2 regions of the Alteromonas sp. S167 genome follow, and region 2 is predicted to be linked to the other one. Evidence: riboswitches for the same ligand, from Rfam matches in the RefSeq annotation. Region 2 holds a riboswitch; the other holds the start of a gene.
The links. Region 2 has a riboswitch for thiamine pyrophosphate ahead of V7R35_RS01670 (TonB-dependent receptor). Riboswitches for the same ligand answer to the same signal wherever they lie in the genome.
Positions count from the first base shown of each region.

Region 1: linked by a shared signal. The riboswitch ahead of thiC (phosphomethylpyrimidine synthase ThiC) and the one ahead of V7R35_RS01670 (TonB-dependent receptor) in region 2 are both predicted to bind thiamine pyrophosphate.

Region 1 is NZ_JAZETR010000005.1:201,202-206,544, reverse strand. It holds gene thiE (thiamine phosphate synthase) at 1-1,004, opposite strand, end outside; gene thiC (phosphomethylpyrimidine synthase ThiC) at 1,001-2,974, opposite strand; TPP riboswitch at 3,171-3,282, opposite strand; gene V7R35_RS09945 (TetR/AcrR family transcriptional regulator) at 3,348-3,923, opposite strand; gene V7R35_RS09940 (haloalkane dehalogenase) at 4,100-4,996, shown strand; gene V7R35_RS09935 (NAD(P)H-dependent oxidoreductase) at 5,008-5,343, shown strand, end outside.
Region 2 is NZ_JAZETR010000001.1:393,534-398,876, reverse strand. It holds gene V7R35_RS01670 (TonB-dependent receptor) at 1-1,590, opposite strand, end outside; TPP riboswitch at 1,645-1,747, opposite strand; gene V7R35_RS01665 (acyl-CoA thioesterase) at 1,860-2,285, opposite strand; gene V7R35_RS01660 (GNAT family N-acetyltransferase) at 2,344-4,437, shown strand; gene V7R35_RS01655 (tetratricopeptide repeat protein) at 4,529-5,343, opposite strand, start outside.

The sequences.
Region 1 (5,343 bases), on a different contig from region 2:
TTTTCATTAGTAAGTGAGGCAAACGGTGCAGTATTAATTTTACAATTTTCGTGGTTGCCGCAGCGCTGTTGCTGAAAATGCTGGTATTCGGCACAGCTAGAAAAAACAGCAGGAAATAGCGCTGATTGCTCTGGGAAGCCGTTGGTTCTTGCTAGGTGTGTGCTTTTCGAGAGATTTACGGTATTTGATAGGCTCGCTGTATCTGATAAAGACGTAGAGCACATTGACGCCGGGTACAGTGAAGATACGGACTTTTCGCGCACGTGCATAACATACGCATTAGCTAGGGTAAGCGCGTCGTCAATGTCGTAGCCGTTAACGACAAATGCACACAATGCACTGCTTAACATGCAGCCAGTTCCACGCAGTCGACCATTCGCGTTTCTGGGTTGCTGAAATACGCGAAAATAGCCGCTGGTAATGAAGTAGTCGTTAACGGTGTGTTGCCATTGCGCATGACCACCTTTTACCAAAATCGCATTTGCGCCGCCCTCAAGCAGTGCGTGCGCCGCTGCTTGTAGGGTTTCAATACTGTTTACGGAAAGCCCGGTAAGCTCACAAAGCTCATCCGTATTAGGTGTTATCAAATCCACAGTGCTTACTAGTGTGGAAATAGTGCTTTCGCTTAGGTCAGTTAACATTGCGCCCGTTGAGGTGCGAAGCACGGGGTCCCATACCACAAAAGGTCGTGGGGTTTGCATCGACTGAATTCGCGTACACAGCAATAAGGCTTGCTCATCGTTAGCAATTGCACCTATTTTAATTGCTGCAGGCGTACCCTCGTGTTCAAGCACTTGCCACTGTTCGTTAAGTATCGACGCCCTAACAGGTACACTGTTTACCATCATCGTATTAGACTGCACAGTGATTTGCGTAGTAATGGCACATGGGTGTACGTCTAAATCTGCCAGCGTAATGGCATCGCGGGTTATTCCCGCGCCGCCACTAGAGTCAACGCCACCCACGCACCATACGGTCGGGCGTTTTTCACTGTGCGTTGTCATGGCAGTTCAACCTTGCTGTCGGCACTGTGATAAAGCTCGGCGCCAGATGCGTTGAAGGCCTTTGCCATGTCTTGCATACCTTGGCTTTTTACTTGTGCCTGTTCTGCTGCGTTTTGCTTAGCCTCAGTTTGTTTAGCTACTTCTTGTTTTGTCTGATTTTCTTTCGCCTGGTTTTCTTTAGCGACGTCACGCACTTCCTGTGAAATTTTCATGCTGCAGAACTTTGGGCCACACATTGAACAAAAGTGCGCAACCTTTCCAGATGCTTGTGGCAAGGTTTCATCGTGGTATGCACGGGCAGTATGAGGGTCTAGCGCAAGGTTGAATTGGTCTTCCCATCTAAATTCAAAACGCGCTTTCGACATGGCATTGTCGCGTATTTGCGCACCTGGGTGACCTTTTGCTAAATCAGCGGCATGAGCAGCAATTTTGTAGGTAATTAAGCCCTGTTTTACGTCTTCTTTATTAGGTAAACCTAGGTGCTCTTTTGGCGTTACGTAGCACAGCATGGCGCAGCCGTACCAACCAATCATGGCTGCACCAATACCTGAAGTGAAATGATCGTAGCCAGGTGCAATGTCGGTGGTTAAAGGGCCTAGTGTGTAAAACGGTGCTTCATGACAGTGGGTTAGCTGCTCTTCCATATTGGCTTTAATCATGTGCATAGGTACATGACCTGGGCCTTCAATCATTACCTGAACATCGTATTCCCACGCAATTTTGGTTAGCTCGCCTAGTGTGCGTAGTTCAGAGAACTGCGCGTCATCGTTTGCATCGGCTACGCTGCCGGGGCGAAGACCATCGCCAAGCGATAGGGACACATCATACTGGGCGCAAATTTCACAAATTTCGCGGAAATGTTCGTACAAAAAGCTTTGCTTGTGATGGCTTAAACACCATTTCGCCATTATAGAACCACCACGTGACACAATGCCGGTTACGCGTTTGGCTGTAAGGTGTACATACTCAAGCAGTACGCCCGCGTGAATGGTGAAATAGTCAACGCCTTGCTCTGCCTGCTCAATAAGGGTGTCTTTAAACATTTCCCAGGTTAAGTCTTCTGCTACGCCATTAACTTTTTCTAACGCTTGATAGATAGGCACGGTACCCAGCGGCACGGGGCTGTTACGCAATAACCATTCACGGGTTTCATGAATGTTACGACCGGTAGACAAATCCATAATGGTGTCTGCACCCCAGCGGGTTGACCACACTAGCTTTTCCACTTCTTCTTCAATAGACGAAGTCACCGCGGAGTTGCCAATGTTGGCGTTAATTTTCACCAAGAAATTACGCCCGATAATCATTGGCTCAAGTTCAGGGTGATTAATGTTGCACGGAATAATGGCGCGGCCCGCAGCGACTTCATCTCGCACAAATTCAGGGGTAATGTTCTCTGGTAAGTTAGCGCCAAAGTGCTCGCCTTTGTGCTGCTGAGTTAGCTCAGCGCTTTTTATAGCTTGTCTGCCCATGTTTTCACGAATGGCAATGTATTCCATTTCTGGCGTAACAATGCCTTGGCGCGCATAGTGAAGTTGGGTTACGTTTTTTCCCGGTTGCGCTTTGCGTGGTTTACGCTCTCGAATAAAACGGAAATCTTCGGTGAAGATATCGTTTTCTCGTTCTTTAGCGAACGAAGACGATACACCGTTAAGCGTTATCGTGTCGTTTCTTTCGTTTATCCAAGACTGCCTTAGCGGCGCTAACCCTTTATGAACATCTATAACCTGAGCCGGATCTCCATAGGGACCTGAGGTGTCATAAACCGGAATAGCTGGGTTAGGCTCAAAGAGTGGATTTTCTTCTGTACCGCCAACCAAGCTGTCGTGCTGATGAATATGGCGCATGGCCACATTGATATCGGCACGGCTACCGGTTTCATAGTGACGAGTTGAATTTGGGTACGCTTCGCCCGCTAATTCATTGATAAATTGTTGCGCTTGTTGGCGCTGTTCGCGTCGAGTAGACATAGCATTTTGGCCTTTCGTTTAGGTTTTAAAATGCTTGTCAGGAGTGAAGGAGAATATAACGCAAGATTGAAGCAAGAAAGTTGTCGCGGTATGTGGCTTTTTGCGCGGTGCAACACCAAGGCATCAAGGTGTGAGGACATCCAAACCACAGTGACAACGCGTGCTAATACAACAGCACAACAACATTTCTACTTCAGCATTATATTTTCTTGTTCCCTTCGCAGGTATTAGCCTGATCAGGTTCAACGGATCCCGCTTTCGCGGTCTCAGCTTACTGGGTATCCAGTGAAGCACTCCGACAAGTAACTTGCTTTTTACTATATATCTAACATGTTTGTGAAAACAAGAGGGGCAAGCGCTTATGAAGAAATTATTAATGTTCTCTTAGCAAAGTAGTTCGAAGTAGCGTGCAAATTTCATTACTTATTGTGTCTATATTCTCAGGTAATGACAGCGCGGTAATAGAATATCCTTCAACAAAAGGCACGAAAAGCGATGCTGCAATAGTGGCATTACTATCTTGTGCTGCAACGGGGCGAAACATATCTGCAAGAACATGTGCGTAAGCTTTGTAGTAATTATCAAGATATTGCTCAATCGAAGCATTTCGCGTTGAAATGGCCCAATATTCTCGAAATATTCTGCACATTTCTGAAAGTGCCAAACCGTGTTTTAGAAAGTCAGAGACCACGCGTTCTAAGTCAGAATCTAGCTGTTGCAGTGAGGTAAACTTAGGCATTGCCCGCATCTCTTCAAGGCATGAATGAAAATAACGGTCTGCCATAGCCACCAGTAAACTGTCTTTATTTTTAAAGTAATATTGAACATTGCTTAGTGTCATATCTGCGTGTGCTGCGACCTGCCGCATAGTAACGCCATAGTCACCATCGGTTTTTAACAACGCTAACGCCACATCGAGTATCTTTTCCACCTTAGCGTTTTTTTTCATACAACCTTCGTTCTGTTAATCATTGTTTTTCACGTGCTTTGAGTAATTTACCTAAAGTACGCGCGTTTTTCCAAAATCTGAGGTTGTCATTTTAGGTCGAATGACCTAATATTTCAATTGTTAGGTCATGTGACCTAATTTATTTAAATGATTAACTGTGTCAAAGAGGAAATGTGATGATTCAGGCGTTACGTACACCAGATACTAATTTTGAGAACCTTGCCGATTACCCTTTTGCAGCGCATTACGTTGAAGATATTCCTGGGTACGAGGGCCTAAGAGGGCATTACCTTGACGAAGGCGAGCGCGATGCCGACGATGTTTTTCTATGTCTTCACGGTGAGCCAGCATGGAGTTACTTATACAGAAAGATGATCCCTGAATTTGTTAAAGCGGGCGGACGCGTGGTAGTGCCTGATTTATTGGGGTTTGGAAAGTCAGATAAGCCAGTGAGTGAAGATACCTATACTTTTGAATTTCATCGAAACTATCTTATTAGATTGATAGAGAAGTTAGATCTTCAAAACATAACCCTGGTGTGCCAGGACTGGGGCGGATTGCTGGGGCTAACATTGCCAATGGAAATGAAAGAGCGCTTTAAGCGCCTGCTAATTATGAATACTGGCCTATTAGTTGAACCAGTTACTACACCGGCTTTTCTAGAGTGGCACGATGATATCGTAAAGCCCGCTTCGTTATCGCTTGATACATTCTTTAAACAGTATGCGCCAAGTATCAGCGATGAAGAGGCCAAAGCCTATGCCGCACCATTTCCCAGTAGAGAGTATCAAGCCGGTGTACTGAAGTTTCCCAAAATTGTGGCAAACCCAGATAAAGCTTGTATCGATATTTCAAGTCGCGCGTTTACGTTTTGGAAAGAGGAATGGGAAGGCGATACCTTTATGGCGATTGGTATGAAAGACAAAATGCTAGGGCCAGATGTAATGCACTATATGCAAAGTGTTATAAAAGGTTGCCCAACACCTATGAAAGTCGAAGAAGCGGGTCACTTTGTTCAAGAGTTTGGTGATGTTGTAGCACGTCGTGCGCTTGCTCACTTTAACAACGTTTAAGGAGTGAGCACATGAAAATAATGCATTTAGTTTTTCATCCAGACCTGGCGCAATCGCGCGTTAATAGAACGTGGCAAAAGCAGCTTGTGGAGTCGGGTAAAGTTACGACGAGTCGTGACATGTATAGCGAATATCCAGACTTCAACATTGACGTGGAAAAGGAACAAAAGCTGTTGATGGGACACGATAGAATTGTGCTTCAATTTCCCATTTATTGGTGGTCGATGACACCGCTTTTAAAAAAATGGCTAGACGATGTACTTCAATACCAATTTGCCTATGGAAGCAAAGGAGACAAGTTACAGGGTAAAGACTTGATGATAATTTGTTCTGCAGGCGGACAAGCT
Region 2 (5,343 bases):
TGCAAAACCCGAGCTACCATCTTCACGCTCAATAACTTCAAAGTCACTTATTTGTGTGTCTTTTCTATCCATGAAGAAAATAGCGGCACGTGCTGTTAGTGACGGTGTAAACAGTGGTCCTTTCACACCTAACTCATAGTTCCAGTTGTACTCTTCATCAAAGAAACGTTGATTGTCTTGAAGACGATTGTCTGGGTTAAAGCCAGCGCCTTTGAAGCCGCGCGATATACTTGCATAGTAGAAATGGTCACCGGCTGTATATTGCAGTGCCACTTTACCGCCCACCATATTGGTGTCGAATGCACGGCCTAAACCGTTATTATCGATAAAGTCGAAGTCATAATTTTCTAAACGAAGGCCCGCCACCAATGTCAGGTTTTCTTGAAGCGCGGTTTCTGTCTGTAAATAAAGCGCCGTAGTGGTTGGCTCGTAGGTACTTGCATAGTCGCCGTCTGCGAAGGTGTATTGACGAAGTAAATTCTCTTCAGTGGTTTTGTAAAATGCGCCCAGTGTCCAATCGGTCATGCCATCAAACAAAGCAGCACTTTCAGATGAAACAAATCGGATTTCACCGGTTTGTGTTTCTACATCTCTGAAATAAGCGTCAAAAGAGGTATAGCCAAATGGGTGAAAGCCGGTGAACGTCCAATCTTCATCGTAGCCATACGCAATATTATGAGACGCATGTGTTGCGATAAGAATTAAGTCGCCCGCTTTTGAAGACGTTGTAGAGCGTATACTCACTGCATGGGTTTGATGCTCGTCGAAACCCGGCTCGTCCGAGCGTGTTTTATTGTCGTTATCTAATGAAAATGCGTCGTAGCCGTTATCTATATCAAACCAGCGGTAGGTTAATGCTAGCTTAGTGCGTTCGCTAACGTTACCTTCTAAAGCAAAACGCAGTGCCGATTCGTCAATATTATTGGTGTCGTCTCTGCCTAAAAACGTATTTTCAACAAAACCATCGCTGCGGTTATGTACTAATGCAACACGATATCCCCAATCGCTGTTGATATTATTGCCAGTGGCCGCTTCTATACGATAGCTATCTTTATTGCCGATACGCGCTTCAACATAATCTGGCGCGGCATCACCTACTTCATTACTAGTAAGCTTTACTGCACCGGCTAATGCACCTGTTCCATACAGTGTGGCTTGAGGGCCTCGGTATACTTCTAACTGTTTAGTATCGAAAATAATGCCCGCAGCGGCCAAACCAGAGAAGTCGAATTCATCTACGATGAAGCTAACTGAAGGGTTAATGGGTTCAGCAAATTGACTGCGCTCACCAATACCGCGAATTTGAATGAAACGTCCTCGCGAAGCACCAGCAGCAAAATTAACATTGGGAATACTGTTTAACACACTGTCGACATGAGAAGGCTGTCTGCTACGAAGACGCTCTTGATCAATAATTGAAGCACTAGCACTCAGCTGGTCTAACGTGGTTTGACGAAAATCGCCTGTTACAACAACGCGCTCTATGTCTTTTGGCGATGCGCTATCTGTTTGAGCATTTTCGCTAACGTTTTGAGCGTAAACAGAAACCGAGCTGGCAATTAATGAAAGTGTGAAAAGTGATTTGTACATGGGATCTCTTATTCTTCTAAAGAAAAAAGACCCGGCTTTAACGGCAGGTGATTAGGCTAAATTGTGCACCATCCCTACGCCGGTATTATCCGGATCAGGTGTAAGGGTTCCCACGATGTGGATCTCAGACCGAAAACGGACACCCCTTGGTAACGTGAGCGCAGCTAAACTGCCGCACTCAAAAACTGCGACGGAGTCTACCAGTTAGATAAACATCGTCAAGCGAAGTTAGCGTTAAGCTAACTTCATATTAGAAATAACATATACACTTAGCTTTCTTCGATATTCATATTAAGCCTACGAACTTCATCGTCGGTTTGTGCCTTAAGAACTTCTAAAGTTTTTCCGTGAGACGTTGGAAGGCGAGTTTCAGGATCTACTTTTACAAACACAATATCGTCGGCAAAACAAATTGTCTTTTTTGTTGCCTTGTTTCTTACCAAGCAACTTACCGTTATAGAAGTACGACCTACTGCTTTTGTCTCTAATCCAAATTCTACAATATCGCCTTGTAATGCCGGAGACTCGAAGCTAATTTCACCAATGTGCTTTGTTACCAGGCAATTGGTTTCCAATTGACAAATTGCCCAAATGGCAGCTTCTTCGTCTATCCATTCCAACGCGCGCCCACCAAAAAGTGAATTGGCATAGTTAAGATCGTTTGGCATTACTAAACGCCGAGAAAGAAAGCGCATTCGAATTCCTCTTTATAAATCGCTACTATATGGCTAAGTATAACGAAAAATCACACCTATGGCGCTAAACGAATTACGTAATTGGCTTCATTTCCCTTATGAAAACGCACAGTTAAACGCAAGCATTCATAGGCGGTTACTTGTTGTTAACGGTAACGAAACATTTGTTGATGAACAGGCCACTGCGCTACTAGCACAATTAGCCCCTGACTTAACTGTAAACACGTTCTACAGTGCTAAGTTAAAGGGTAAGAATCGACAGAATTTACTGGGAAACGAGTGGGACATTGCTGTTTTAGATTGCCGCAGTGTATTTAGGCCCAGTATTTTGATGGCCGTAGCCGGAACGGTGAAAAAAAGTGGCTGTTTGGTCTTACTGTGTCCTGACCTAGAAAAGTGGCCCCATAATGTAAATTTAGATTTTATATCGTTTGGCTACGAGCAAAAGCACAGTCGATATCTGCGCTATTTTGTAACACACCTTAAGCTGCAACCGTGGGTATGTTTTCATAACGAAAACGAAACTATTATTCCAGACAACGCCGTACTGGCGGCGAATACAAACAAGCAAAATACAGCAGCGCCGTTCAAATCGGCCGATCAAGAAAAAGCCTTTACCGAATTACAGGCCCTTTACAATAAGAAAGCACTTAATGCCACTATTACCGCGCCTAGGGGGCGAGGTAAGTCTTCTCTTTTAGGCTTATTTACTGTTCACTTGTTAAAACAAGGGCAAAACATTCTGCTTACCAGCAGCAACATAGAAAACATTGCGAATATACTACAACGTCTTCCTTTTAACGACGATGACCAACGTTTATCTATTTCTTCAAGAAAAACACGATTAGAGCTAGATTCTGGCACCTTGCAATGGGTAGCACCGGACGATCCTAGATTGGTTAACGACCATGACGAACAATGGGACATTTTAATTGTTGATGAAGCGGCCTCTATTCCTCTACCTTCGTTGCAGTCATTTATTTCCCATCATCATCATTGGTTATTAAGTACTACGCTTCAAGGATACGAGGGAAGTGGTAGCGGCTTTATGCTGAAGCTTATGCCGACTTTGGAAAGCAATAGGGTATCCCATATAACACTAACCAGCCCAATACGCTGGTATGACAACGATTTACTCGAGCGTTTCCTTACGTCGCACTGTTTGTTCAACAGCTCACTATCTCTTAGCCCTAAAAGAGACGACGATTTAGAGATACAACATGCTGTGTTTTCAATTGAAGAAATTAACCGACTGTCTTTAGAGGATGTGAGTAGCATAATGCAGCTACTTGCTTCAGCGCACTATCAGACGACTCCTGACGATTTCATGCGAATTTATGATAGCCCAGAGACAGTGCTAGCAGTACTTAGAATAGAACATCAAATTGTTGCGGCATGTATCGTAAACAAAGAAGGCGGAGAAAAACTAGCACCACTGGCTTCTGATATTGCTGACGGCAAGCGTCGTCCTAAAGGCCATTTAGGCGCCCAAAGATTAGCACTTTTGAGCGCTAATAAAGATACGGCTTTACTTAATTACTGGAGAATAAATCGCATTGCAGTTATACCTCACCTTCAAAGCCTAGGGCTGGGCAGTAATATGCTTAAACAAATTATTAAAGAAGCTCAAAGCGAAGGTGTAGATGCCGTATCTACATCGTACGGTGCAACACATGAGTTACATGCATTCTGGGAGGCTAATAAATTTTCTATTGTTGATACAGGCAGAAAACCCAACAAAGCCAGTGGCGAAACAAGCGCAATGGCACTTTTGCCCTTAACTGACAACGCTCGTGCCCTCACGGTAACGTTACAGAACCTCCAAACAGCAATAAGCGCCAGTGCGACGTTTTCTTCTTTGTCAGAAAGTTTGCAAACGCTATACGTTAAAAAGGTGCTTCACTTTGCTTCAGGGTATCGACAGCTTGGTGATGCGCAGCCCTACCTTATTGCTATTGCGCATTATCAACGTGCAAATGCAGGTCTTAGTGAAAAACTAATAACACAAGACGTTCTAAGCGCTTTAACTAGTGGCATGGAGTCTGTGCACGCGCTGCAAGCACAATTAGGTGCAAACGGCATTAAAGAATTACAAGCAATTATTAGAAAAAGTATAGATTCTGAAAAACTTGCTTCGTTAATGACAAAGTAAGAACTGCAATTAGCCTCTTTTTAGTCAAAAGCACTTTCTATTGGCAATAAAAAAGCCTCCCAAGGGAGGCTTTCAAAGAAAGTTCGAAGTATTAAATGCTAATACCACGGTTCTTCGCTTTTTCCTTAATGTAAGGTTCCCATGCTGACGCATTGCGACGCATAGAGCGATCTTTCTTAGCTTCAACTACGTGCTTGTAGGCTGCTTTGAAGTTACCTGCATAGAAGTTAGCTTCCATTAATGAGAAGTGGACCTTAGCAGGATTATCAATACCGCGCTCTAACGCACTCTCAAGAGCCTTTATAGCGCCTCTGTAATCTTCAGCAACCATTAACAGCGTACCTTGCTTGCGATAATGCTCAGGGTCTGAACTCTTCGCTGCTGCTTGCGCATAAAGGCCTGCCGCAGTTTTAAAGTTCTTAGCCTGGTGATAGGCGTTCGCAATATTTGCAAGCATATCTGCATCATTCTTAAGCAAACCGCCCTTCATGTGCTTTTCAAGCAGACGAGCTGCGCGATAAGGCATACCGTTTGTTTGGTATAACTGAGCAAGTGTCTTTATTTCGTTCTCTTTCTCCAAAAAGCCTTGGTTATACGCCATTTCGAACGTTGAAAGACCTTTTTTATAGTCTTCAACTAAAAGATAAAAGAAACCTAGACGAGACCACCACGTTTTTTCCTGAGGGAAAACACGTACTAGTTCTTCAGCTACTGCAACCGTTTCTGGGTACATCTTACGCTCGTAGTAAGAAGTCAGCTTTAATACATACGGGTTTTTGTTCGGCTCTTCGTACAGTGCAATTGCTCTGTCTGCTGGCTCTACCATTTTGTCTAATTGCTTAGACTCAAATAGCGCCTGTGCCAAACGCGTATATGTATCAGCGTCTTCTTTACACGTAAAATCCA